4 regions of the Alkaliphilus sp. B6464 genome follow, and region 1 is predicted to be linked to each of the others. Evidence: riboswitches for the same ligand, from Rfam matches in the RefSeq annotation. Region 1 holds a riboswitch; each other region holds the start of a gene.
What was found. Region 1 has a riboswitch for cobalamin ahead of HYG84_RS04035 (energy-coupling factor ABC transporter permease). Riboswitches for the same ligand answer to the same signal wherever they lie in the genome.
Positions count from the first base shown of each region.

Region 2: linked by a shared signal. The riboswitch ahead of HYG84_RS16905 (ABC transporter substrate-binding protein) and the one ahead of HYG84_RS04035 (energy-coupling factor ABC transporter permease) in region 1 are both predicted to bind cobalamin.
Region 3: linked by a shared signal. The riboswitch ahead of HYG84_RS09100 (hypothetical protein) and the one ahead of HYG84_RS04035 (energy-coupling factor ABC transporter permease) in region 1 are both predicted to bind cobalamin.
Region 4: linked by a shared signal. The riboswitch ahead of HYG84_RS08805 (cobyric acid synthase) and the one ahead of HYG84_RS04035 (energy-coupling factor ABC transporter permease) in region 1 are both predicted to bind cobalamin.

Region 1 covers NZ_CP058557.1:812,495-818,433, forward strand. The annotation lists gene HYG84_RS04020 (energy-coupling factor ABC transporter ATP-binding protein) at 1-389, opposite strand, end outside; gene cbiQ (cobalt ECF transporter T component CbiQ) at 390-1,019, opposite strand; gene HYG84_RS04030 (energy-coupling factor ABC transporter substrate-binding protein) at 1,057-1,350, opposite strand; gene HYG84_RS04035 (energy-coupling factor ABC transporter permease) at 1,334-2,065, opposite strand; cobalamin riboswitch at 2,303-2,480, opposite strand; gene fsa (fructose-6-phosphate aldolase) at 2,526-3,170, opposite strand; gene HYG84_RS04045 (3-keto-5-aminohexanoate cleavage protein) at 3,183-3,992, opposite strand; gene HYG84_RS04050 (hotdog domain-containing protein) at 4,080-4,460, opposite strand; gene HYG84_RS04055 (sodium-dependent transporter) at 4,840-5,939, shown strand, end outside.
Region 2 covers NZ_CP058557.1:3,321,901-3,327,839, reverse strand. The annotation lists gene HYG84_RS16920 (DUF2225 domain-containing protein) at 1-421, shown strand, start outside; gene HYG84_RS16915 (methylated-DNA--[protein]-cysteine S-methyltransferase) at 399-944, shown strand; gene HYG84_RS16910 (lipase family alpha/beta hydrolase) at 1,036-2,340, shown strand; cobalamin riboswitch at 2,410-2,583, shown strand; gene HYG84_RS16905 (ABC transporter substrate-binding protein) at 2,695-3,669, shown strand; gene HYG84_RS16900 (FecCD family ABC transporter permease) at 3,720-4,757, shown strand; gene HYG84_RS16895 (heme ABC transporter ATP-binding protein) at 4,769-5,560, shown strand; gene HYG84_RS16890 (Fur family transcriptional regulator) at 5,573-5,939, opposite strand, start outside.
Region 3 covers NZ_CP058557.1:1,879,725-1,885,663, forward strand. The annotation lists gene HYG84_RS09095 (acetyl-CoA hydrolase/transferase family protein) at 1-113, opposite strand, end outside; gene HYG84_RS09100 (hypothetical protein) at 140-1,504, opposite strand; cobalamin riboswitch at 1,717-1,911, opposite strand; gene rd (rubredoxin) at 2,049-2,210, opposite strand; gene HYG84_RS09110 (DUF3298 and DUF4163 domain-containing protein) at 2,409-3,014, shown strand; gene HYG84_RS09115 (reverse transcriptase domain-containing protein) at 3,709-4,443, shown strand; gene ltrA (group II intron reverse transcriptase/maturase) at 4,959-5,939, shown strand, end outside.
Region 4 covers NZ_CP058557.1:1,808,052-1,813,990, reverse strand. The annotation lists gene HYG84_RS08820 (helical backbone metal receptor) at 1-139, opposite strand, end outside; gene cobD (threonine-phosphate decarboxylase CobD) at 166-1,206, opposite strand; gene cbiB (adenosylcobinamide-phosphate synthase CbiB) at 1,240-2,190, opposite strand; gene HYG84_RS08805 (cobyric acid synthase) at 2,180-3,058, opposite strand; cobalamin riboswitch at 3,203-3,381, opposite strand; gene HYG84_RS20520 (hypothetical protein) at 3,421-3,552, opposite strand; gene eutH (ethanolamine utilization protein EutH) at 3,555-4,676, opposite strand; gene HYG84_RS08790 (N-acetylmuramoyl-L-alanine amidase family protein) at 4,915-5,643, shown strand; gene HYG84_RS08785 (Gmad2 immunoglobulin-like domain-containing protein) at 5,778-5,939, opposite strand, start outside.

The DNA.
Region 1 (5,939 bases):
AACTCATAGGCATTTACTTTTTTAAGAGCAGCCTCAACCCTCACCTTAATCTTATCCTCAGAAATATTTAAATTTCTAAGGGGAAAGGCTACGTCATCATATACATTGGAGTAAAACAATTGCTTTTCTGGGTCTTGGAATACAATATTAATCTTCTTTCTATATTCCCTTAGGTATTTCTTGTTGTAGTTTATTTTGGACCCATTATACTTTACACAACCCTTATTAGGCTTTAAAATACCTATCATATTTAGAAACAGCGTAGACTTCCCAGAGCCATTAGCTCCAATAACTCCTATAGTTTTTCCCTTGTTTAAATCTATGTTTATATTATCTAATGCCTTAGTGCCATCTTCATATTTAAATTCTAGAGACTCTACCTTAATCATCTAATCACCTATTTTAAATTCTCCATCGTATAGTTTACTATCCAAGGCGATAACCATGCTCTCATACTTAGTTAAAACCCTTACAAATAAATGCTTAATAAGTAATGAAACAGATCTATAGCTATTTTTAAAACCTGTATATCCGAACTTCATCTCTTGAATAGTATAAATTTCATTTGCTTCTTTTAGAAAAATAAAAATAAATCTATATATCAATACTAGTAGCTCTATTAACAAGTTTGGAATTTTAATTTTTTTAAGTACCTTAATAATATTGTTTAAAGGTGTGGTTAATCCTAAAAAAAATGTTGAAGATATGGCCGCCAATACCCTCATAATAATATGCAGCACATCTATTAAAGATTGATATGTAATCCCTATATACTTATTCCAAATCTTAATGCTCCAAATAAATATATCTACATTAGATATACCTATTAATATAGTAATAATACTTACAGCTAAAAACCCAAAAGGTATAATTAATATTTTAAAATATTTATTAAATGGGATATTTGCTACAAAGGTAGTTAAAAATGCCATAATAAAAAATATAGATATGTTTATATACAAATTATTTATTAACACTGCAATATTCAAGGCCCCTATAGCAAAGATAAACTTCGCCATAGGGTTAAAATTTGTTAACTTGTTTGTATGTGCATACTTATCTATTAAGAGCAAGTTTTTTCTTCTCCTTCATGGAGCCTAAAATATAGCCTATTGCTCCTGCTCCAATTGCTACCTGAACAGAGAATAACAAGCTTTCAACTTCTCCACTCGGCGGCTCCCATATACTTTCAAACCAAGGCTCATAGTCTGGGGCAATAACTTGAATTAACTCTTCACCCTCACCGTCTGCCCCTTCAAAATCAGCACTGCTATTAATAATTAGTGGCGCTACTATAACAACAATAGCCAATAAAAAAAGCAATAAATTCTTTTTACTTAACTGTTTCAAGGCTAACGACTCCTTCCTTGTTGTATTCTGCTAATAAATTATAAATAATGCTTGTAAGTAATCCTTCCACTATAGCCAATGGAATTTGTGTAACTGCAAATACTGTTAAAAATTTCCCTAGAGAACCAACAAAGCCTGAAATAGGGTCAGGAAATGCCAATGCTAGTTGGAAGGCTGTAACAACATAAGTAATTAAGTTACCAATACAAGCAGCTAAAAATACAGTAAAGGTCATATTTACATTTCTTTTCTTAAGTATCCTATAAATAAAGTAGGATACAAAAGGCCCTGCAACTGCCATGGAAAATCCATTAGCTCCTAATGTAGTTAATCCACCATGGGCAAGTAGTAATGCCTGGAACAGTAAAACAATTATTCCTATAACAGTCATAGTGGTGGGTCCAAATAATATTGCTCCCAATCCTACTCCAGTAGGATGAGACGAACTCCCTGTTACCGATGGTATTTTTAGTGCAGATAAAACAAACACAAAACCTCCTGCCAAACCTAATAGTACCTTTTTATTGGTGTCCTCCTTTAGAATGGTACTTACTTTTTTTATTCCAATAATAAAAAATGGAATAGTAATAGCTGACCATAAAATCGCCCACTTAGCAGGCAAAAAGCCTTCCATAATGTGCATTGCATGTACCACTTCTGGCGTTATTACTAGAAGCAATGCGATGGATAAAAGTACTGTTTTTTTGTTTTTCATAAAATCACCTCTCACTTTTATTTAAAGGCATTTGGTATTATGCCTTCAGTGCTTATTAGTTTCTAACCTAATAAAATCAGTAAGAGGGAAACATAGAAAATATGTTGGAGAAACAAAAAGGGTCCCCAACCTTCTATGTTAGGGACCCTTTGCCAAGTCTATAAAAATGTACACTTTAAGATATACACTTAAATTAACAGTTGACAAAATATAAGTCTCCCTTCCCTCCGAAGGTTACTACATATAAACTATTAGGCAGGTCTCCTGACTTGTGGATCATCCTACTTTTAACACCTTCCCAGATAAAATCCAGTGGCAAAAGTTAATTTCGTCTCCACTTACAGTAGCGGGGGCTGTATCGGATTTTCACCGATTTCCCTATTAATCAAAAAGAACCTAAAGTTTTCAATATTCATTTTTCACCTAATATGGTATCATATAACAAAAGTTTCTACAATGTTTATCTTTTAGTCTTTTCCCAATCGGCTAGAAACTTCTCTATACCTATATCTGTTAAAGGATGCTTAACCATTTGCTTTAATATATTATATGGTATAGTCGCTATATGTGACCCAGCCTTAGCCGCATCTACTACATGAAGATTATGACGAGTACTTGCAGCAATTATTTCTGTACTAATATTATGCACCTCAAAAATGTGAGCAATCTCTTCAACCAATTGAACTCCATCATAACCGATATCATCCAATCGACCAAGAAACGGACTTACAAAACTAGCACCTGCTCTAGCTGCTAATAAAGCTTGAGTAGCTGAAAAAACTAAAGTCACATTTGTTTTTATTCCTCTACTACTAAAGTTACTTACAGCTTTTAGCCCTTCCTCTGTCATAGGTACTTTAATAACTACGTTTGAATGAATTTTTATAAGATCTTCAGCTTCACTTACCATTTCCTCTGCAGTTTCACCTACAACTTCTGCACTAATAGGACCATCCACTAATTGTGTAATTTCCTCTATAACCTGTTTTAAATCTCTTCCTTCTTTTGCAATAAGGGACGGATTTGTAGTAACACCTGATAGAATCCCCCATTTGCTTATTTCCCTAATCTCGTCTATATTTGCACTGTCAATAAATAATTTCAAAACTATCACCGCCTAAATTTTTAATATTTCTCTAGCTTCATCAGGAGTAGCAATCTCTCTACCTAATTCCTTTGCTATTCTAACTACTCTTTCCACCAATTGAGCATTTGATTCTGCTAACTGTCCTCTTCCATAATAAACATTATCTTCAAAGCCTACCCTAACATGACCGCCTAGCAAAATCCCCATTGTAGCTAGAGGTAGCTCATGTCTACCTATACCTGCCACAGTCCAAGTAGAACCTTCCGGAATAGACTTTACCATATACATAAGGTCTTCTGCTGTAGCTGGACAAGCTCCAGGAACCCCAAGTACAAAATCAAAATGGAGTGGTGTACCTACTAGCCCTTTTTTAACAAGACCTTTAGCGTTTTCAATCATTCCTCTTTCAAAAACTTCAATCTCAGGCTTTACACCTAGTTCCTTCATTCTAATAGCAAACTTTTCCATATACTCCTGTGAGTTCATGAAAACATCTGGACCAAAGTTACATGTGCCAGCACTAAGTGTAGCCATTTCAGGTTTCAATTCTACAGGCTGTAGTCTTTCGTCTGGTCCATGCCAAACTGCACCACCTGTAGAAGGCTGAAAAATAATATTACATTTTGATTCTATCTTTTCTTTTATTTCCTTATATACGTCATATGATTGAGTTGGATTACCTTCTTTATCTCGTGCATGAATATGTACTATAGAAGCTCCTGCTAAGTAACACTGATAAGCCGCCTCTGCTATTTCATCTGGTGTTAATGGCAGGTTAGGTTGATTTTTTCTAGTTACTTCTGCCCCCGTTAAAGCAGCTGTAATAATTAATTTATCCATTTAAATCCCCCTTTAAATTCATACTAAGGATATGTTTTCTCTAAACCCAAATGCAATAAATGAAACCTTCCTACAGTCTGCTTTGTATTATTTTCTTTGTTTAACCTTAGGTACTACGCAGGTACCTACTGCTCTACAAACAACTATGGCCTCTTCTAGCACATCGCAGGCAGAGTCACTAATGTCTGGTCTAGGAACAATAACTTTTCTAGCCTCAAATGTCATCTTTCTAGATGAATTACCAACATTAGTAATTTCGCCAACTGCTTCTATATAATCTCCTGCATATACAGGTGCTGTAAACTCTACACTTTCGTAGCCTACAAAAAGTCCTTCGTCACCATCATTTCTAATAAGAAGCTCTGTTGCTACATCACCAAAAAGCTGAAGCATTTTCGCACCATCTACTAAATTCCCACCATAGTGTGCATCTGCTGCGCTCATCCTCATTCTAATCATAGACTTCATTATTTTACCTCCCCTATTTATTATTATAATTAACTTTAAGTTTCTCTGCATACAATTAAATAAATATTATTAATTTCTAACATATTATATTCTATATTCTTTATTTAACAACAAAATCCTCTTTTAAAAGATAATTGATTGAATTAACTAAAAATTTAAATGTTTTTCATTTTTAGTTAATATTTAGTTAATATTTCAAAAAAAGTTCCGAGTTAGTTAAAAATATATCACTTGCATCTTAGTAAAAATAAAATTATAATATAAGTAATTATTCTAAATGTTTTGAATATTATTGATTTAACCTATTATCAGGAGGTGATTTTTGAAAGATTCGACAAAATTCAATTATACTAAAAAAATAGTTAAGGGAGGGTAAATTATGATCGATTTAAACGAAAAGAAAGCAAGGGATCAGTGGGGTTCAAGATTCGGGTTCATTATGGCAGCTGCTGGATCGGCAATAGGCTTAGGCAACCTTTGGAAATTTCCATACATGGCTGGAAAAAATGGCGGTGGCGCATTTGTTTTTGTATATTTCATTATTTTGTTATTAGTAGGATTTACGCTGATGTTAGCTGAGATAGTTCTAGGTAGGAATACTCAATTAAGCGCTGTAGGTGCATATAAAAAACTTAGTGAAAAGTGGTCGTGGTTAGGTGCTATGGGTGTCCTTGCTGGATTTTTAATTCTTTCTTTCTATAGTGTTGTTGGTGGTTGGGTAATAAATTATATAGTCAGATCAGTTACTGGAGTATTGAACACCGCTGATATAGATATGCTAGGAAGCCTATTTGGCGGACTAATTACTAGTCCTGTTGAGCCACTTATTTACCACGCAATTTTTATGGTTATTACATTAGCAATTGTTATGGGTGGTATCAGTGGAGGAATTGAAAAAGCTTCTAAAATATTAATGCCTGCACTATTTATTATGATGTTTATTGTTATGCTTCGTTCTCTTACCCTTGAAGGAGCTATGGAAGGAGTTAAATTCCTATTAGCGCCAGACTTTTCAGCTATTAATGCTTCAGTTATATTAGCGGCTTTAGGTCAAGTTTTCTTCTCCCTAAGCCTTGGTATGGGATGTATGATAACCTATGGTAGTTATTTAAGTAAAGATGAAGACCTAGTACAAAGTGCTATGATTATACCATTGTTAGATACAGCTATAGCTTTACTTGCAGGGTTAACCATCTTACCAGCAGTATTCGCATTTGGATTTAATCCGGGTGAAGGTCCAGGGCTTCTATTCGTTACACTTCCTGCTGTATTTTCAAAAATGCCGCTTGGTAGCTTATTTGCATTCATATTCTTTACATTAGTGTTGTTCGCGGCTTTAACATCAGCTATTTCCTTATTAGAAGTAACTGTTTCTTATATGGTAGATGAATTTAAATGGGAACGTAAGAAAGCAACATTTACTATGGCAGCTATTATTTTCTTAGTAGGGGCTACTGCGTCCCTAGGACTTGGAGTATG
Region 2 (5,939 bases), 920 kb from region 1:
TTTCAGCGGAGTGCGTACCTTTCACGAAGCGGAAGAAAGTTATAAAATGGCATTGTTAGTTGCTCAAATATTAAAAAAGTCGAAGGCATACACTGGTGGAATATGTTTGAGGTTGGCATGGCTATATAGAGAAGCTAAAAGTCCAAAAGAAGAAGAATTTTTAAATTATGCACTAAATTTCTTCCAAAATGCCTATCAAACAGAAAGATTAGATGCAGCAGGTCTGGATGAAGTAACTTTGGCATATTTAAATGGTGAATTAAATAGAAGGCTTGGAAGACAAAGAGAAGCTATTAAATGGTATAGTGTAGCACTAGATCACCCCGATATTAAAACAAAACGACATATTCAATTGAAAGCTAGAGAACAATGGAGATTAGCAAGGGAGCAATATGGTCATGAAAAAGATGAAGCTAACTAAAGCTATTATTTATTATAGTAAAATAGTAGTCAATAATATAGTTCTTTATGTCGCATCTTTGAATGAAGGACTTGTATCAATTGGCATTGATCAAAGTGAAGAGGATTTTATTAGAAGTATAAAAAAAGATTTTCCTATGCATCAACTTTTGTATGATAAAGAGGAAAATGCAATATACATAAATCAGTTATACGAATATTTTGAGGGTAAGAGAACAGAATTTACGATTCCACTTTATATGGTGGGGACCGATTTTCAAAGAAAAGTATGGAATGCATTATTAGATATACCCTATGGTCAAACTATAACATATAAAGATTTGGCCTATAGTATTGATAATCCTAAGGCCGTAAGAGCTGTTGGAGGGGCGAATAATAAAAATAGAATTCCTATTATTATTCCATGTCATAGAGTAATAGGGACTAATAAAAAGTTAGTAGGTTACGGTGGTGGACTGCATATTAAAGAAAAATTGCTGAATATTGAAGGAATAAAAGTTGAAGGTGAAAAGGTGGTAGAATAATACCACTTTTATTTTTTGCAATTTAGGGTCATAGAATTAGTATCTATCGGATAAATATAATTGAGATAATGAAAAGAGAAGGGGGAAGACAATGGAAGTTACTAAACTAAATCCAATTATTTTTATTCCTGGTTTAATGGGATCTATTGGCGGAGAGATGTTAGGATGTCAAATTGAGTGGGGTTTTGGTGTGGCAGGTTGGTTCTATAAACCATTTCTAAAAGAATTAGAGAAATTAGGATATAAATTAAATGAGAATTTATTTGTTTGTTATTATGATTGGCGAAAAAGCTGTAGGGAAATAGTAAAGGAGTTTTTACAACCTTTAATATTACGGGTAAAAGAAAAGCATCCTAATCAAAAAGTTGATTTATTATGTCATAGTATGGGTGGAGTGGTAGCTCGTACTTATATTCAAAGTATAGAATACTCCTATAATGTTAGAAGTTTAATATGTTTTGGAACTCCTAATAAGGGAAACATTGAAGCCTATCATTTGTGGGGAACTGGAAAACTAATGAAGAAAACAGATACCGAAAAAGAACTATTTGACATTATACGCAGAGGATACATTTGGCTACTTACTAAGATACTAGATATACCTTTGGGGACAGAGAACATTGAAAAATTACATGAGAATTTTCCAGGATTAAGAGATTTAATACCTACAGATGATTATGGAAAAATATTATGCTGTAAAATTGATAATGATTACCACTATATTCCGAGAAAATATACACTTTATAATAATTATTTATTAAATGAGCTAAATAAAAATATAGATACATTAAATAATCGAGTTAAAAATCTATATTGTTTTGTTGGGACTAACAAGGAAACAGACAAAGTCCTATTACTAGATACAGAATTATTATTTAAATATAAAAAAGCATATGTTATAGGATCATTGAAAACAAAAGAAGGAGATGGGACAGTAACCGTTAATAGTGCAACTATAGATAATGCAGAAACATTTATAATGGAAGGAAGCCATAGTGAAATTTTATTAAGCTCTATGGAATATCTTGCAGACATATATAATTTAGATCGTTCATTATTTAACAAAGGTTCTGTAGAGCCTAAAGTATATCCATTAGGGATAATATTAAAAAAATATATTAATATAGAACTGAAAAAGGGAAGAGATATAATCGGTAAATTTATAGATGGAAAATTTATTACAGAGTATGAGCATATTTGCCAAGAGTTTGGAAAAGATTATTTGTGGATCATGTTAAAACACGTACCTAGTGGTGAATATATTTTAGAAACATCTGGCAAATATAAAGAAGATCATAATATTTTTGTAATAGGATCTATGATAGAAGAAGAATTAACAGAGACAGATGTACGAAAAGAAGAAACGGGTAGAATGTATTTTTCCTTTAAGGTATGAGATTAACAAAAGAAGTATAGCATAAAAAAGAATTGAAAATATTCCTCTTTTTTGATATCATTAAGGCGATCTAAATATTGACGGTGCTCAATTGAGCTTAAAAGGGAAAATGGTGAAAATCCATTACAGCCCCCGCTACTGTAAGTGATGATGAAACAGCAATATACCACTGGTCTTGACCGGGAAGGTGCTGAAGTAAAGTGATTCACGAGTCAGGAGACCTACCAAGTTTTAGCATATGCAGCCTTCGGAGGGATAGGTGAACGGTTAGTGTGTTTAAAATCCTTTACCATTTGGTGAGGGATTTTTTATATTTAAAATGGAAGTAAGAAACTATAGGAGGAGGATGTTTTTATGAGAAAATCAAAAGCAACTATATTTTTAGTAGTATTAATGCTATTAACAACCTTGCTATTTGGTTGTGTCAAAGAACAAAAGGAGAATTTACAGGGGGATGTAGGTAACAATATAGGGAATACAGCCTATCCTATGGATATTGTAGATGGATTTGGAAATTCTGTAACAATAGAGAAGCAACCAGAAAGAGTCGTTTCGATTGCGCCTAGTCAAACAGAAATTCTATTTGCTTTAGGATTAGAGGATAAAATTGTAGGAGTATCGGATTTTTGTGATTATCCTATAGAAGCCCTAGAGAAAGAAAAGGTAGGTAATGCCTTTGCAATAAATGTAGAGAAAATATTAGAGTTAAATCCAGATGTAGTATTCCTATATAACGAAGCCCTTCCTGAGTCTATAGAACAAATAAAGGCAAGTGGAATAGCGGTAATGTTATATTCGCCTGAAACAATCGATGAAATTTTTAATACCATATTACAATTAGGTGAAGTAATGGGTGTAGAAGAAGAATCGGAACAAATAGTAAATGAAATGCAGGAAAAAAGAGATAATATTGTTGATAAAGCTAAGAATGAGAAGAAAGCAAGAGTGTTTTATCAAGTTTGGGACGAGCCTTTAATGACAGCTGGTGAAGGGTCATTCATAAATGAGTTAATTACTTTAGCTGGTGGAGAAAATATTGCAGCTGATGGGGATGGAGCTTATCCTCAATATAGTGTTGAAGCTATGGTGGAAAAAGATCCTGAGATTTATATAGCACCAGCTCATACTGCTGAAAACTTCACTTTAAATCCTGAGCAAATGAAAGAATTAAAAAATATAATAAAATCTAGACCAGGTTATGATGTTATTACTGCCGTTAAAAATGATAAAATAGAGTTATTAGATCCTAATATAGTATCAAGACCAGGTGTTAGAACAATTGAGGCCTTAGAGTTATTTGCAAAGGCTATACATCCAGAAGTATTTTAATAATATATTCTAGCTATTTTAATGGGAATATATATGGAGGCAGACTGTCTATGGAAAAGCACAATTATCTAAAAATATTTCCACTACTACTAATGACATTGATGATAACAATATCTATATCCTTAGTTATTGGAGTGGCTAATGTAACTATTATTGATAGCATAAAAATCATTTTAAAAACCATTCCCATAGTAGGAGATTATATTGATGTTTCAAATATACAAAAATCTCATATTGCAATTATACAAAACATTCGACTACCAAGAGTATTACTTTCTTTTCTAGTTGGATATGGATTATCAATTGTAGGCGTAGCTTTTCAAGGAATGTTAAAGAATCCTATGGCTGATCCTTTTATAGTAGGTACTTCTTCAGGAGCAGCTTTAGGGGCTTCTATAGCTATTTTGCTAAAGTTAAATAAAATGTTTTTTGGTATAGGAATTGTATCTATATTTGCGTTTGCAGGCGCTTTGTTAGCTACATTAATTGTATATAATATGGCTAGAATAAAGGGAAAAGTACCAGTAACTACATTATTATTAGCAGGAATTGCTACAGGGCAGTTTTTTACTGCTATAATGTCCTTTATAATGACAATTTCAACAAGAGATGTAAGTACAATTATTTTTTGGACAATGGGAAGTTTTTCAGGAAGAGGATGGAGTCATGTACAAATAGCTATAATACCAGTTTTATTGGGTAGTATCATAATATATATTTTTTCAAAGGACTTAAATATTATGTTATTAGGTGAAGATAGTGCACAGAACATGGGAGTTGAAACAGAAAAGGTTAAAAAAGTAATTTTAATTACCAGTGTATTAATAACAGCTTTTTTAGTTTCTGTTAGCGGAATAATCGGTTTTGTAGGTCTTATTGTGCCTCATATGGTTCGTTTACTTATGGGTCCAGACCATCGTATACTTATACCTGCTAGTGGACTAGTAGGAGGAATATTTTTAATTGTTGCAGATACTTTATCAAGAACGATTATTGCACCTACTGAAGTGCCTGTTGGTATTATTACTGCTTTAGCAGGAGGGCCTTTTTTTATTTACTTGCTTAGGAAAACAAAACGAACAATATAGGTGGTTATTGTATGGGAAAATGTATTGAAACAAAGGACTTAGTATTTCTTTACGATGAAAGGGTAATCTTAAATGATATTAATTTAAAGATTACAAAAGGCAGTATTATAACAATGATAGGACCTAATGGTTCAGGAAAATCAACATTATTAAAAAATTTAGCATCAACTTTAATGCCTAAAGTTGGAACTGTTCTACTAGATAATAGAGAATTAAAAAGTTATCCGTTAAAGGAATTAGCTCGTGAAATAGCTGTAGTTCCACAGAATACAAATATTGAATATGATTTTACTGTTCATGAAATTGTTTTAATGGGTAGAAATCCTTATGTAGGGAGATTCCAACAGGAAACTTTTAAAGATATTGCTGTAGTAAAGGAAGCAATGGAAAGAACGAATACGTGGCATTTGAGAGATAGAAGCATAAATCAGTTAAGTGGCGGGGAAAGTCAAAGGGTAGTTATTGCAAGAGCATTAGCTCAAGAGCCACAGATTCTCTTGTTAGACGAACCTACTGCAGCATTAGATATGCATCATCAAATAGAAATATTAGATCTATTAAAAGTATTAAATGAAGAAAAAGGGGTAACTATTATTATGGCACTTCATGATATAAATTTAGCTGCCCGCTATAGTAAAGAAATACTACTTCTTCATAAAGGTACAAAAATTATAATGGGAAGTCCAGATCAAGTAATAACAAAAGAAAACTTACAAAAAGCGTATAGTATAGACATGATTGTAGATAGAAATGAATATACCAATTCCTTGCAGGTTATTCCTTTATCGACTTTAAGGTTTTAGAGAATAGCAAAATTAAGAACTAGCCTTTTGTATACAATCAGAGCAGATTCCATAAAAACATAATTGTTGTTTTTGAATTTGATACTTTGAAATATTTTGCACCTTAATAGTTAAATCTTCAAAAACATCATTATTTAAATCCTCAATCTTTGAACAATTGCTACAAATGATATGTTGATGTTCTTCGGTTTTTCCATCATATCGAAAACTATTTTCTCCAATGTTTATTACCTGTATTAATCCTAGCTTAGAAAATAGCTCTAAAGATTTATATACGGTTGCTAAGCTCATAGTAGGGTAAGTAGGAGATAACTTTTTAAATACAGCTTCAGCATTAGGATGATCTATAGATTCCTTAACAGTTTGATATACTGCCATA
Region 3 (5,939 bases), 1.1 Mb from region 1:
GGTGTAAATCCGCTGGTAGCTACAGTCATACCATCTTTTATTAACATAGCAGCTTCTGTAGCTGAAACAACTTTGTTCATAAGGTTATAGTTTCTAATTCTACCTGTTATCATATAGTTTCCTCCTAAAATTTTATATACTAAAATGGCATATTATGCAGGATTATTGTAAAAATAACTATTCCTAGCAGTGCAAATGGATATATTGCTCCATAGCCTTTTGCAGGATCATCGCTACCCACAGCATCTATAGCTGCTCCTAATCCAGGGGTAGATGTTCCGCAAATAGCCCCAGATAACATAACCCAGTTAATTTTAAATATATATTTTCCAACAATTAGTCCAGTAAGCATTGCAGTGGTTTTTACAACTATTGATACTATAGCTAATATAGCGCCTGAACCTGTTAAAGCACTAAAAACCTCAGACCCATATCTCAAACCTACAATTGCCAGAAAGAAAGCTAGGGATAATTGTCTTATAATAGCTAACAATTTATTATTCATTCGGAAATTTAAAAATCCTATTTTACCTATATATCCAAGCAATAGGGAAGCTATTAATACACCTCCAGTAATCCCTAAGCTAAAGTTACCTAGAGGACCTAAAGATACTTTAATACTTCCTAAGGTAAATCCAGTAAGGCAGACTATTATAAAAGCGGTTAAATCAAATTCTACCTCTTGAATTACATTTTCATTAGAATATTTTTGTAATTCCTCTATTTCTTTTATAAATAATTTTTTTTCATTATTTATATCAATGTTAAAAAGTCTTGGAAATAAATTAACGGCAATAATAACAATCATTACACCAAAAGGGTAGGCTACGGCGTGGCCAATTCCAATTCCTGCTTCAGCAATTTTTATTAATTCCTGTTTTTGGTCATCTGTTAAACTAGCAGTATTTTCAGTTGTCAGATTTCCTGATGGATCTAATAATTTAAGTAGCTCTGTTTTTTTCTGTGAATTTAATGTTTCGTATTGATTTGCCCAATCGGATGCATGACTATTTGCAGTTTCTATGGCAGCAGCAAGTCCTGGAGAGCTAGTTAAAGCTCCTGTATATACACCAGATACTTCATAAGGATTTGAGCTAGAACTTAGTAAGGTAACACCATAGGTAGCAATAGCACCCGATAATGTCATTAAAAACCCTAATACAATAAATTTCCATCCATATTTTTTAAATACTACCCCCATATCTTTAGCAGCTAATAGTCCTACAGATGCTATAAATAAAATTAAAAATATATTAAAAAAATCCTGAGAAATAACATTTGTTTCTATTAAAGATTTTGCTGCCTTATATCCATAATTTTCTGTATTTAATTGTTTTGCATAATCAACTACTAACCATCCTACAATCAACCCTAAAAATAATGTTCCAGATACGCCAAATCTAAATTTACCAAATTTTATCTGTCCAAATAACATACCTAAAAACACTGCAATAAACATAAGTATAAACGGATTAAGTATCCACGAAATACTATCAAAGCTCACTAATATTCCTCCCTATTTATTTAGTAGTCAATGGCTTCAAAACTACCGTTAAAATTATTTGTGTTTTATGCTCTTAGGTGTCAAAAACATAAAAAACCTTTTTCCCTAAGGAAAAAGGTTATAGACAACACACAATATTAATTAAAGGATATTAATTTATTAATTTCCCTTAATGCATGGCCCATAACACCTCCTTATCCTCGTAAGTTATTGCGGTATTGTTCTTTATGGCAGGTCTCCTGGCTTAGAATCATAACACATCTAATACCTTCCCATTTTTTACAAAACAGTGGCATAGTTATAGATGTACTCCTCTTTACAGTGGCGGGACCGCGTCGGATTTTAACCGAACTTCCCTTTTAAGCTGTTAATTTAATTAAAACAGCACCATAAATCTATGTATTTACTTTTTCACAGTTATTGTATCAGACAATCTATATATAGGCAATATCTTTATTCGTGTGTTGAAATTAGTATCTAGCTATAAATAATAAAGGAAGGACAATTGTCCTTCCTTTATTATTTATATTTTATGTATTTTTAATTATTCTTCTGGCTCAAACATATCTTTGCTAACGCCACAAACTGGACATACCCAATCCTCTGGGATATCTTCAAAAGCTGTTCCTGGAGCTACTCCTCCATCAGGATCTCCTAACTCTGGATCATAAACATAGCCACATGGTATACATACATATTTCATAATTACATGTCTCCTCTCTCTTAAAATGATATTTAATTTAATTATGTATTTCAACATTACCATTATACCCAATAATATGCAACAGTAAACAAAAAAAGAATATAAATTAGCTAGTATAGTTGTTCCAAAGATGTAACTACTTTTAGTATTATTAATAAAATGTAATTAACTCAATCATTTAATTTGAGAGGAGAAAAAGTTATGGATAAAAGATTTCCGGTTTATATTAGTACAATGAAATTAACAATGCCAAGATTAGAAGTGTATTATCCAGTAGTAAGTGGATTAGATAATATAAATGTACAGAAAAAAATAAATAGTAACATATTAAACTTAGTCTATCAAATGATAAAGGATCAAGGATATTATGAAAATCCACAGACTACAATTACAGGTTATTATGAAATTAAGACAAATGAGAGAGGTATACTAAGTATTGCATTAACCAATTATGCCTTCTCTGGAGGAGCCCATGGATTAACAATTATGAAATCACTTACTTTTGATGTGGAGACAGGAAAACTATATTCCTTAAAGGATTTATTTAAAGATGGCAGTAATTATGTAGATGTGTTATCAGCAATTATTGAAGAACAGATAGGAGAAAGAGATATTCCGCTAATAACAAAATTCGATAAAATTAGACCAGATCAAGATTTTTATATAGCGGATAAAGCCTTAGTTATATATTTTCAACTTTATGATTTAGAGCCATATGCATATGGCTTTCCGCAATTTCCTATATCGGTTTATGAAATTCAAGATATAATAAAAGAAGATGGGCCTTTAGGACAAATGCTATACTAGCATATATTAAAAAAATGTATAAACTAAAAGATGCTAATAGGCATCTTTTTGTGCGACGGGCAGTCGCATGGGGTGCTAAGTCAGTTAGCACCCTTCATATCTTTAATGGACAGAGACGTCATTTCGATGAAACGACTGGCAGAAGTTAATAGATGTTGAATCCCAGATGGTGAAAGTCCATCCCCGAGGAGACTGACCTAGCTCGGGAAGCTTAATCTAGGGCATTATCGTGAGGTATTGTCTGAAGGAGATGCGGATAATCGAGAGACCCGTAGGCGAAACAATAGACCCTAATACAATAAGTGTGAAGCACGGCGGCGGGTTAAGTTGGCGACTTTGCGAAAAATGAGGAAGCCCACTAAAAGACATTTCTTTTAGACGTCAGACCAAGGAAATGTGACTTAAAACGTGATGGTGCAGGGTATGTTGTGAAGGGAAATGCGATAACCCCGTGAGGTCTCCATCTTTCCAAACAGGTAGGGTTCTAGTCTATAAGGGTAATCCGAAGTGACAAAGAACAGATGGAGAAGTCAGACGTTCTCATAGTACGGAAGTAGTTTGATGACCATAACATCAAATGAACGGAAGGGGAGCGACCTATGGCTCCAAGTCATGAATTGGATGTAATGCTAACAATCATGTTACCGTGGTAAAACCGTTTAAAAGTACATCAAGGAAAGGCGTGGAATAATAAATGAATCAAGAGTGGAAATTCAAGTTACATAGTGTATATGGACAACTGTTGTTTGATCGTAAATTAACCCAAAGCTTTGAGCAAGTAAAGGCGAATAAAGGCGCTGGTGGAATAGATGGTCAAACAATAGAAAGTTATGAGGCTAAATTAGAAGAAAACATCATGGAACTGCTAAATAATCTTAAGACAAAAACTTACCAAGCTCAACCAGTTAGAAGAGTATACATTCCAAAGAAAAATGAAAAGAAACGTTCATTGGGTATTCCAACTATAGAGGACCGAATTGTTCAGCAAAGTGTAGTAAATGTACTTCAACCAATATTTGAAGATAAACTTTTTCATAACTGGTCCGTAGGATATAGACCTAATCGCGGAGTCGAAAGGGCACTGCAAATAATCCTATGGAATATTGAACAAGGATATAACTATATATATGACTGCGACATAAAAGGATTCTTTGATAATATTTCTCATAAGAAGCTCATAACAGTTCTAAAGAAATATGTATCCGATCGGACAATATTAGGAACAATTGATCAATGGCTTAAAGCAGGATTCTTGGAAGAAGGAAAACTCATACATTCTGACTACGGGACACCGCAAGGCGGGGTAATTTCACCACTTCTTGCCAATGTATATCTAAATGAATTAGACTGGGAATGGGATTTACATGGTATAAGATTTGTTCGCTATGCTGATGACTGTGCGCCACGAAGGCGTGTCCAAGTAGCGTAGCTACTTGAAGACAGCTATGCTGTGCAGATGATGGCGGTAGGCCCGCCGAAATCGCCATACAGGTGGAGGTTTCAAACTACCTTAAGGTGCTGTGGTCAAAAGCCATGGTATTGAGCGTTAAGGAAAAGGCAGTATCTAAACTGTCAAGTGCGTATTAAGGAGATGAACGAGCAAGTGAACCACTTACGAAAATGTCGAAAGCGTAGAGATTCCATCAAAACCAGGGGGTTGTCGTTAATCTGGGATAAGTCTAGGGGAAACCTGTTTACTGCCTAGATGGTGGGCGGCATAAAGGTGGCATGAACTTAATACAGGCGTCTGTACGGAACGTGGGAACCCACGGACTGATGTCAAGGGAGTATATCAAGCGGAAGAACCGCAAGATAAGAGTACCAATGCAGTCATGGGGGCAGATTGGGTTGTAGTAGTGAGGAAGTTTCTGTAATGGGAATGGAGTGAAGAACCCGAGTTATTCAGTTTCAAGAATAAGTCAACTTTGAAAGGAGGAGGAGCTTATGCAAGAAACAAAGCCATATAATATTTCAAAATGGAAAGTGAAAGAAGCCTACGAAAAGGTGAAAGCAAACAAGGGAACATACGGAGTCGATGAACAATCAATTGAAGATTTTGAGAAGAATCTAAATAATAATCTATACAAAATCTGGAATAGGATGTCATCAGGGAGTTACTTCCCCAAACCTGTAAGGGCAGTAGCAATACCTAAGAAAAATGGAGGGACTCGTATCTTAGGAATACCAACAGTAGAAGATAGGGTTGCACAAATGGTGGCTAAAATGTACTTTGAACCCTGTGTAGAACCAATATTCTATGAGGATTCCTATGGATATAGACCGAATAAATCAGCGATACAAGCATTGGAGATCACAAGAGAAAGATGTTGGAGAAAAGATTGGGTGTTAGAATTTGATATTAAAGGTCTTTTCGATAATATACGGCATGATTACCTAATAGAAATGGTAAGTCGGCATACAGAAGAAGCATGGATAATTATGTATATTAAACGCTGGCTGGTTGTACCATTTCAAATGGAGGATGGAACAGTCATCGAAAGAACTTCTGGTACACCACAAGGTGGGGTAATCAGTCCAGTACTCTCAAACTTGTTTCTACACTATGTATTTGATGACTTTATGACAAAACAGTTTCCAACAATACCTTGGGCAAGATACGCAGATGATGGAATAGCACATTGCGTATCTTTAAAGCAGGCGAAGTATCTTCAACGAAGATTAGAAGAGCGATTTCTGATGTTTGGACTTGGATTGAACTTAGAAAAGACAAGAACCGTGTATTGTAAAGATGAAGACCGAAAGGGGAATCATGAATATACATCTTTTGACTTTTTAGGGTATACATTCAGACCAAGACATGCAAAGAATAAGTATGGAAAATTCTTTACAAACTTTCTTCCAGCTATTGGCGAGAAAGCAAAGAAATCTATACGGAAAGAAGTCCGAAGTTGGAAATTGCAACTG
Region 4 (5,939 bases), 1.0 Mb from region 1:
TTCTTCCATTTAGGTTCTCCATAACAACAGACTTTTTACTTCCAGCCACTGTAAAATTACTTGCCGAAGCAAAACTTAAACTAGTAAGTAGCATAACTAGCATTAAAGTAAATGATGTAATTCTTAATATTTTTTTCATTAATTTTCCTCCTAAAATATTCAAATCTAAATCAAGTTATACAAACTATGTATTAATTTTTCATTTTCTTCTCTACCTCTTACGGCAAGACGTATAAATTGATCGTTTAATCCTTTAAAATCGGTACATGTTCTAATATATATACCATAATTCAGTAGAGTACTTTTTACATTCTCCCCAGAAGAATTCTTTAGTTTACACAGAAAAAAGTTTCCTTCACTAGGAAAAACATCTATATTATTAATCGAAGATAATCCATTTAATAAAAAGTTTTTTTCTTCTTCGTACCATTTCTGTGTACGATTAAAATAATCATTATCCATAAGTAAAATATCTACTGCCTTTAGGGCCAAACTATTAATAGTCCATGGCTCTTTTATATAGTTAAGTTCTTTAATAATATCTGTGTCTCCAAGTCCATATCCTAGTCTTAGACCAGGTATTCCATAAGTTTTAGTCATAGATCTTAAAATAAAAATTGGATACTCTTCTACAAAGCTACTTAAAGAAATTTTTTCAGTAAAATCTATAAAGGACTCATCTACAAATAGATAGCAATTTTTCTTCTTAATAACTTCCAATAGTGGCATAAGCTCCTCTGGCTCATAAAATACACCTGTTGGATTGTTTGGGTTACAAAGTACCACTACTTGGGGATTTAGATTTTCTATACTCGCTAATAGTTCTGGCATATCTATACGAAATCCAGCCTTTTCATGTGTATAAAAATGAAAAATACTACTACCTGAAACTTGAAAAGCCCTTTCATACTCTGTAAAAGTTGGCTGTATCAACAAAACTTTAGATGCCTTTATAGCTCTAGCAAATAGATAAATAAGCTCCGTCGCACCATTTCCCAAAATTATTTTATCAGCTTCCTTGTCCAAATACTTAGACAAAGTTTCTTTAGCTGTTTTACCATCTATTTCCGGATACCGTATTAACATTGGTAGCTCCTTTTCTAGCTCTTTCATAAGCTTAGATGGTACCCCTAAAGGATTAATATTTACACTAAAGTCTATTACTTCTCTTTGTTTGTGACCAAAATATCCCCCATGCTTATTCAATTTTCTGACTCCCCTTCTATACTATGTTTAGCTTTAAATATTCATTAAAATAAATCCTACTACCATTAAAAACTCTGCACCATACATAATTTTAATAGTATTAATTATATGTTTCGCTGTTAAAGGAGTATCTTCATCGCCTATAGTTGGTTTATATACTCTTTGACCAAAGTATGTATTAGTTCCTCCAAGCTGTATTTTAAGTAGTCCTGCTACAGCCGACTCTGGATAGCCACAATTTGGACTTTTATGGTTTCTTCTATCTCTTATTAGAATTTTAAAGCCTTGCTTAACATTGTAGCCTAGTAATCCTCCCGCTAAGACCATAAAAAGACTACCTATACGAGCAGGAATATAATTTGCTATGTCATCTAGTTTTGCAGATGCATAGCCTATTTCTATATAAGGCTCCTGTAAATATCCAACCATAGAGTCTAAAGTATTTATTACTTTATAGCCCAGAGCAAACTGTACTGGAACTCCGAAGTAAAATCCAATGCCCATGTAAAATAGCGGAGCTAGTACTCCATCGATGGTGTTTTCTGCCACTGTTTCAACAACACCTCTTATTACTTCTTCAAAGTCTAATTGGGAAGTATCTCTTCCAACTAAATAGGATAGCATTTTTCGACTTTTTTCTATATCTTTTTCATACACTGCCTTGTGTACCTTTTTTGCCTCCACATCTAAACATTTAGCAGCTATAGAAGTGTAGAGTAAATATATCATAATTATGGTTTCAAATAATGGATGTATAAGCTGAGTTACTTTAAGTATTAATGTAGACACAGTCAAAACGGTAGCTAAAGATAGTAAAGCTAATATAAATCCTCCCAGCTTTAAATTTAATCCGCTTTTTCTGATGATTTTTTCATATCTACTTATGCTCAATCCTATCCACCTAATTGGATGAGGCCAATTTGGTGGATCACCTAATACAAAGTCTAATGCGACTACAATTAGTAACAAAATGCTATTGTCCATTATTAATCCCCATAATACTTCTAATATTTTCTATATCAATATTCTCTCTAACAGTAGTAGCCAGCTTATCATATTCTAATTCCTTTATTTTTTTATAATCTTCTGCACTGGATTTCTCTTTAATATCTTTTCTTCTACCGGCTTCCTCAGGATCAACCAAGCTATCTTCGTCTTCAATATTAATTTCAAAGTATGGAATTACACCTAAGCAGGGCTTGTTCACCAAATCCTCTAGCATTTTTATGCCTGGTTTTAAAATCTCCAAATCTCCTCTAAATTTGTTTATAATAAATCCTTTTATTCTATTTCGTTCTTCTTCATTAAGGAGCATAATAGTTCCATATATAGAAGCAAAAATACCTCCCCTATCAATATCCCCGATAAGAATAACAGGAGCATCTACTAAGTTTGCTAACCCCATATTTACAATATCATTTTTACTTAAATTAATTTCTGCTGGACTTCCTGCACCTTCAATTACTAAAATATCAAATTTACTACTTAAAACATCATATGCATTCTTTATTACCTTTTTTAGTTCTATCTTTTTCTCTTGGTAAAGTGAAGCTGGCATATTACTAGTTAAAACTCCATTTATTATTACTTGGCTTTTTCTGTCACTGGTGGGCTTTAATAAGATAGGGTTCATTTCTACTGTAACCTCAATTCCAGCCGCTTCTGCCTGTATAGCTTGGGAACCTGCAATCTCTTTACCATCTTTAGTTATAAATGAATTAGATGTCATATTTTGAGATTTAAAAGGTGCTACTGAAAAACCATCTTGCTTAAAAATTCTACATAGTGCAGCAGTTAGTATTGTTTTACCAACTGAAGAGGATGTTCCCTGAAGCATAATATTTTTAGCCAATTTGACACCTCCTTTAGGATTTTATTTTTCTTTTGTCTTGGAAAACAAAAAAACACATAGAGTGTCTATGTGTTGAATTCATCAGATAAGATAAAGTTAGATATGATTATATGATGAACCTTCCATACTTCCCTCCGAAGCTGTGATTCTTTCCTTTTCAAGGCAGGTCTCCTGACTTACAGATCTATTTACTATCTTCCCTTCCCAGTTTCCCAGTGGATACGAAGATTTCATACCTGCTCACAGTAGCGGGGGCTGTAGAGGATTTCAACCTCTTTCCCTTTTAACTTTATAAACAAAGCACCTTGAAATTATTTAATTTTATATTATAAACTTATTATAGTTTAGTTACAATATCATTGTCAACCTAGTAATAGGTTTCTTAATTTGTGCAACTCACACAACTTTCCATTTATATTACCACCTACAATTATTATAGCACCAACTTCTGATATGCCCCTACCATATCCTGTAACAATTGCAGAAAAGATCACATTTATTCGATAGCTAACTCCAATATTTTTTCTTCCTCATAATTAGATATATTTTTTTGATTTGGCTTTGTAATCAGATATGCTATAGTTATAGACCCTACACCACCAACAACTTTGCTTACAATAAAAGGTGTAAGCATAGACTTATCTATTCCTGCAACAAATCCCAGTTGTCCACCTAATACAAAGGCTCCACCTACGGCAAAGGCCGAAACCATTACCTTTCCTCTTTCGTGCATATCGTGCATATTAGCAAACCCCGGTATATTGTTTGCCAAGCTCATAATTAAAGCTGTGGTAGCCTTATCACATATACCCAAAGCATTACCCATTTTTGCTAAAGGCTTTTTAAATACATTGGTCATAACAAGTACCATAGGATAAGCACCAGCTAAAATAATAGAAATACTTCCAACAATTTTAAGTCCTTCCTCAAAAGGCTCCATAGCCGTTATTATTATTTTTCCTGTTACATTTTGTATAATTGAAATTACAAGACCTAATGTCCCTAAGGTTACAATTGACTTGCTAAACCAATAAAATCCTGTAATCATTTTTTGAGGCCATTTACTTAAGCCTATACCTAAAATAAGTGCAATAAAAATAATAGGCAGAAGATTTTTAACTAATATTCCTATTGGTAAGCCCATAGATATGCCCCCTGCAAATCCACTAATAGGAACAGTTAAAAGTCCTGCTAATATTCCCTTTGTAAAATAAGGATAATCTTGTTTTTGAATAAGTCCGGCCCCTATTGGTATAGTAAAAATAACAGCTGTGCCTAAACTAGAAGATAATATTAAACCTGCGAAAAGACCAATTTCCTGATTTTCAGCCATTTTTATCGCAGAAAGATATCCTCCCATATCAGAAGCTAAAATAGATGCAGGAAATATTGCAGGATCTGCCCCTAAAAAAGAAAATACAGGTCCTACTATTTTTTCTAAGCTTGTAGATAATAGAGGTGCTATGGAGTAAATTCCTATAATTGATAAGGCTAAATTCCCCATTGCCATAAACCCTTCTTCAAACTTTTGCCCAAGCCCTAATTTATATCCAAATACCCTATCCAATGCTCCTAATCCCATAAAAACCATAAGAATATATAGTATTATATCATTCATTTTAGACTTATGCCCCTTCTATATATGTTCTTAATTTTTGCACATTTTAACCTTCCTTTACATCGTACAACAGGGCTATTTAAATTGTCAATCTTTTCATTAGTTATATAACTTAACCTTTAGATGCACTATGGGTTTTCCCTTAATAATGACTTAGTTTATTTTTACTTTTAAATTCTATATGAATCTTTCTAAGAGTATAATGGATTATATGATTTTATTAAGAAGGTGATTTATTATGTTTAACAAAACAATTTTTCTAGTTATTAAAGTTAATAAAAAAATTGTAACAGCAATTATTGTATTTATATTACTATTAATTCTTATTCCTCTTTTTATTTCAAACAATCCTATTGCTGTATTTAATACCAACAGAAAAATTATAGTGGTAGATCCAGGACATGGCGGCATAGATGGAGGATCTAGTAGCGCGGGTCTGTTAGAAAAAACTGTAAACTTACAGGTTTCTTTGAAACTAAGAAAGATACTAAAGGATAAGGGTATAAATGTTGTTATGACAAGAAATTCTGATGTATCATTGGAGTCTAAAAGCAATTTAAAGTCTTCAAGATATAATAGAGACCTACATGCTAGGAGAACAATTATAGATAGTAATAATTCTACAGCCTTCGTAAGTGTCCATATGGATTCATATAAAAAGTCCAGTGTAAGAGGTGTTAGAATATTCTATTACTCCGAATCAGAGGAAAGTAAACAACTAGCCCAAAGTATTTGTAATAGCGTAAACAAAATGGTTTTTAAAGACTTTTTAAATATAACAAATGTAAAGGCTGAAATAGCAACTGGTAATTATTATATATTGAGAACATCTAAATCTCCAGGAGTTATAATAGAAACTGGTTTTATAACCAATCCTATAGATAATAAGCTTATACAAACTAATGATTACCAACAAATCATGGCAAAAGCAATAGCAGAAGGTATTGTAGAATATATGTATAGGTAAAAGATTAAAAACTTTATGTTTTCTTAGACAATACGAGTTAGGCTGCCAGCAATTAATATTGCTAACAGCCTAAAATTATTTTTTACTATATAATGGTTAAATCACACTTTAAATTTTGAAGCAATATCTTTCATCTATTCACTAAATTTAATAGAAACCCTGTCCCTTGCTACATATTCCCCTTCCTTTGCGGTATACTCTCCAATCTCTATACTACCAGACTCACTATTAGGCTTAGGATAAGTTATTTCAGTATCAAATTTCCCCCAATTAGGTCCACCTGCATCTGCCTGTAA